DNA from 2 places in the Marinomonas sp. THO17 genome. Region 1 is predicted to be linked to the other one. Evidence: predicted binding sites of a transcription regulator. Region 1 holds the regulator's gene; the other holds the start of a gene.
The links. Region 1 encodes PhoB, which activates phosphate uptake and scavenging genes when phosphate is short. Its sites were predicted from a motif close to TGTCATANNNNTGTCANA; they were not measured.

Region 1 (2,469 bases):
TTACTGAAAAAATACCATTGAGCTCACTGGATTCCCATTTGATTTCAATTTCACCGCCGTCTGGCGAGTATTTGACGGCATTTACGATCAGGTTTGAAAAAGCGCTATACAACTCTTTATAAGAACCGTAAATACGTGCATCGTCAGCAATTCGGGTTGTCAGCTTGTGCTGTTCTGACAAAATAGGAGTCGTGGTTTTGACAATAGAATCAATAATCTCGCCCACTTTATACCACTGATTTTCTTCGCGTTTGTCATCACTTTCTAGACGCGACAAAAGCAGTAAGTCTTCGATCAGCTGTTCCATGCGTTCGGATTGTTCCGCCATATTTACTATGCCTTTCTGCATATTTTGGGGCAGGGTATCCTTGAACATATCCAGGGTTTCCACATAACCTTTTATTACCGTTAGAGGGGTTTTGAGTTCATGTGAAGCGTTGGCAACAAAGTCTTTACGCATCTGCTCTAACAAGTGTAGACGTGTGATATCACGAACAAAAATAAGGTGATCGTTTTTATCGTAAAGGGTGGTTTGGATTTCCAGATATACACCATCTTTTGCCGGGGATTTGATTACCAAGGGTTCGCCGAAACGTTTTTGCGTAAAGTATCGGAAAAACTCGGGACTGCGCACTATGTTGGTAATGACTTGGCCACGATCAACCGGTCGCATGAGACCTAGAAAATGCGCTGCTGAGTTATTCCACCACTCTAAATTGCCTTGGTTGTCCGCCATGATAACGCCCTCTTTCAAGGCGCTGGTGGAGCTTTCAATACGCGTTAACGCTTGGCGCATACGGCGTTTGGATTTGCGTTGCTTCTTTTGTAAACGATATACGGCATCGAACACTTCGCCCCAAATACCGTTGGATTCTGGTGGCGCGGCACGACCAGAGTGACGTAACCAGTTATGAAATTGATACAGCTGGTACATTTGCCAGTATAAAGTGCCCAATGTATAGAGCAGCAAAACACCTAAAAAATGGCCTAATATATATCCGATTACCGCGCAGGCAATGAAGCCTGCCAACCAAGAAATAATGGTGTTTCGCCAGATGGTTTTCATGCCGACCTTTTTGCTGAGAAGCGGTAGCCAGTGCCCCGCACGGTTTGAATCAAGAAGTCATGGGTATTGCCAATGGCTTTACGCAAACGACGTATGTGTACATCGACAGTGCGCTCCTCCACGTAGACATTCCCCCCCCAGACTTGATCCAATAATTGCGCCCTTGAATAAGCGCGTTCTTGATGAGTCATTAGGAACTTCAGCAAACGGTATTCTGTCGGCCCCATGTCCAATGGACGAGCTCCAATAGTGACTCGTTGACTGATTGGATCAAGTGTTAGACCTTCTACTTCAATGGGTTCATCAATGCCCTGTGGTGTAGCGCGACGTAATACCGCTTTCAATCGAGCAACTAATTCACGAGGTGAAAAAGGTTTGGTGATGTAATCGTCCGCACCCACTTCTAAACCTTGAATTTTGTTGTCTTCTTCACTTTTTGCGGTCAGCATAATGACAGGTATTTCCGCTGTCGTGCTGTCTTTTTTGATACGTCGTGTCAATTCAATGCCACTGCCGCCAGGCATCATCCAGTCAACCAAAATCAAATCGGGTCTATGGTCCACTATGATTTCATGGGCTTGCTGAATGTTTTCTGCTTCCATGTACTCGTATCCTGCCATTTCTAGGGCAATGGCAATCATCTCGCGTATGGAAGACTCATCATCAATAATTAGTACTTTCTTACCGGTCACAGGATTCACCCTCATCTCAGGAACGGTTTTATTAAAGCGATCAATTATGACAATTTAGTTAAAGTGTCATATGTTTGCCACATTTTACACAAAATAGCTGGTTACTAAGCCAATAAAGACACAAGCACCAATGCGATTGTTGTCTAGGAAAGAGTGAAAACAGGCTTGTCTTTCTCTTTCTCTTGCTTGTTGATACTGTTTATAAAACAACCAAATACAAATCAATAATGCGACAAAATATGGCCAACCCAGTGTCGCGAAGAAGCCTACCCATGTCAAAAGAGAAAGCGTTAAAGCTTGTAAACACAGAATCACCAAAAGATCATATTGACCAAATAAGATGGCAGTGGATTTGATGCCGACTTTTACATCATCAGCACGATCCGTCATAGCGTAGTAGGTATCGTAAGCTATAGTCCAAAAGCAATTTGCTAAGAATAGCATCCATAAGAGAGGGTCGTTTAAGCTACCTCCCTGGGCGCTATATGCCATGGGAATGGCCCAAGAAAAGGCTAGCCCTAAGAAGAGTTGAGGCAGATGAGTATAGCGCTTCATGAATGGATACAGAGCCGCTAAGCCCAAGCCAATAAAGGATAAAAGTATGGTCTGTTTATCGGTTAGTAGCACCAGAATGAAGCTGACTAAGGCCAATACAATGAATAAAATCAATGCTTCATTGGCGCTAACACGGCCAGATGGTATCGGACGGTT
Region 2 (2,469 bases), 280 kb from region 1:
CTTGATGAGCTGACGATTCTGTGGGTGATCTATCGTTTTTTCCGTTTTCAACAAGGGCTTCTTGCCTTTGGCGATGCGGTACAAATGACGTTTCACCAGTTTGTTTTTTTCTTTGTCGCTTAATGGCAATTGCGCCACTTCCTGAATCGGAATAGCTTGACCCACTTGCATAGGAATCTTGCGATTGCGCTGACGAAACATTTCGTTAGCCAACTGAAGGGTGGACAAGGGGCGATACACCAAAGAGCTGGTGTAAAAGAGCATGGAATTACGGCCACCAATGTGTACCGGCAATAAGGGGCTGTTGGTTTTTTGCGCTAACTTAAGATAGTTTTGATTCCATTTTTGATCTTTTACGCCACTGGGTGACATGCGTGATACTTCACCAGCGGGGAAAATAATGATGGCTTCTTCATTGTGCAGACAGTTCATGATGGCCTTGAGCTGCATTCTGCCCGTTTTGCCGGCCAGATTATCCACTGGCAATACTAGGTTTTTGAGACCATCAAAGCCCATTAACATATCGTTAGCTATGATTTTGACATCGGGACGAATCTCGCCAACTAAACGTAACAATGCGAGTCCGTCTAATGCGCCTAATGGATGGTTGGCGATGATCATAACGCGACCCACCGCAGGAATATTACGCCTATCCATTTGGCTGACTTGGTAACCAAAATTGAAATGATCTAAAACACGATCAATGAATTCAAACCCAGCGCAACCATCGTTCTTTTCAAGGAACTCGTTCACTTCATTTTCATGAAACAAGCGCTTTAAAAGACTTAAGGTAGGACGAGTAATTAAAGGGCTTTTGTCGAAAAACTGAGGTGATTTACTGGCAATCATTTGCTCGACTTGTATCACGATGGTGCTCCGCTCTGAATAAACTCTTGATGATTTATTACTCAGATTAGAGAGGCATTGTGACAAGCGGGTGACGCTAAGGTGTCGAATCGATGACCGATTTTTAACAGAAATAAGTCAATCTGTTTTACTTTTTATTTCATCGATTCTTTTTTCATCACTTCTATTAGGACAATATGATGAGAAAAATATGATGAGAAAGTGATGTGATAAAATTCGTCATGACTCTTCATCAGTAGGTTCTTCTTCAAAGCGATAAAAGAAGTTCCATACACAATAAATGGTCAGTAAAATGGCGAGACCAGCCCATAGAGGTTCATCGTAAAGCCATTCGATGGCGGCCCAAACACCACAGATTAAGGTTGCGACCACACGGCGCCAGAAAGGTTGAAAAAATTGGCGATCGGTTTCATTCAGCATGCTGTACCTACGGAAATTAAATTTATTATTATGCGAATAATGAAAGCACTATTGCGTTGATGCAATATGTTTCTTGTCTTATTGATGCTTACCGTTAAAAGGGTAGGAAGGTGAAAACGGGGCAGGCCCACGTGAAAAAACACATGAGCCTGTAGACTTTATTGCGCTTTCGTTTTGCTGTTGCCCAACGAAATATGACGTGATCCTGTCATTTGAGATTGGCCACTGACACCTGAGTCTATTTTATTAATTTGTCCACCGCGAGCGAAGAATTCTTGCATTTGTTTTTCAATGGATTCCGAGGTTTCCGTTGCCGCCGGCTGTTTCTTTTTTGTGGCCATGAGAAGAGTCCTTGTTGTGAATTTGAACAAGGACTATACCAGACTTTCACATTTTTTTCTTGTTTAGGTTAAAAAACATTCACTTAGCGAGTTACAGCCTGCTAGAAAGTCACGGCTGGATAGAAGCGAGGCTATCAAGACGAGAAAGTGATAAGAGACCTTAAGAGCCTCTTATCATTTAATTCTAAAGACTGGTGTGCGGGTGGTAACGACGCAATATAGGGTTAAGTAAGCGTGTGAACCAACCAGTGAATTCGATCGGAGCATCCAGTACGGTCAAACAAATGCATTCAGCATCTTTGGTGACAATTGGCTTGTGTTTATGGCGCGCATCACGACAAATAAAATCACCTTTACGGTATATTCCGGTTTCATCAGAAAATGCTCCTTCCAACACTAGGGTAATTTCATCACCTGTGTGCGTGTGTGTCGGCATGTGCGCTCCCGGTTTGACCCGTGTTAAGGCAACTTGCGCACCACCTTCTTCATTGAGCAAAGTGGCAATCTTAAAAGAAGGGGACAAATGCATCCAAGGTAGCTCGTCATAGTCATGATGAATGAACTGTCGCAAACTCTTTGGAATCAGGTAACCCTTGCTGTCTCTTTGTGGCAAAGCTGTATTGATAGCAGTGTCGCTGGGAACCGCTTCTTGTTGTGACAGTTTTGCAAAGAACTGGTCTTTCAAATATCTAACTGATTGAGTCGGCATAGTATTTTGCTCAAACAGTTCAGCCCCCAGTGCTTCGAGCTTCATTAGTTGCTTTTGGCACTCAGGACATTGTTCTAAATGGGTCGACACACACAGAGAATGTGCAAGGGGTAAGGCACCTGCCGCATAGTC

Region 2: the regulator PhoB is predicted to act here: its motif matches at 926-943, upstream of ABXS85_RS13365 (GNAT family N-acyltransferase).

Annotation. Positions count from the first base shown of each region.
Region 1 covers NZ_AP031575.1:2,535,427-2,537,895, forward strand. Annotated here, with positions in the region: gene phoR (phosphate regulon sensor histidine kinase PhoR) at 1-1,066, opposite strand, end outside; gene phoB (phosphate regulon transcriptional regulator PhoB) at 1,063-1,758, opposite strand; gene ubiA (4-hydroxybenzoate octaprenyltransferase) at 1,843-2,469, opposite strand, start outside.
Region 2 covers NZ_AP031575.1:2,810,584-2,813,052, forward strand. Annotated here, with positions in the region: gene ABXS85_RS13365 (GNAT family N-acyltransferase) at 1-867, opposite strand, end outside; gene ABXS85_RS13370 (hypothetical protein) at 1,087-1,287, opposite strand; gene ABXS85_RS13375 (hypothetical protein) at 1,446-1,628, opposite strand; gene ABXS85_RS13380 (ChrR family anti-sigma-E factor) at 1,813-2,469, opposite strand, start outside.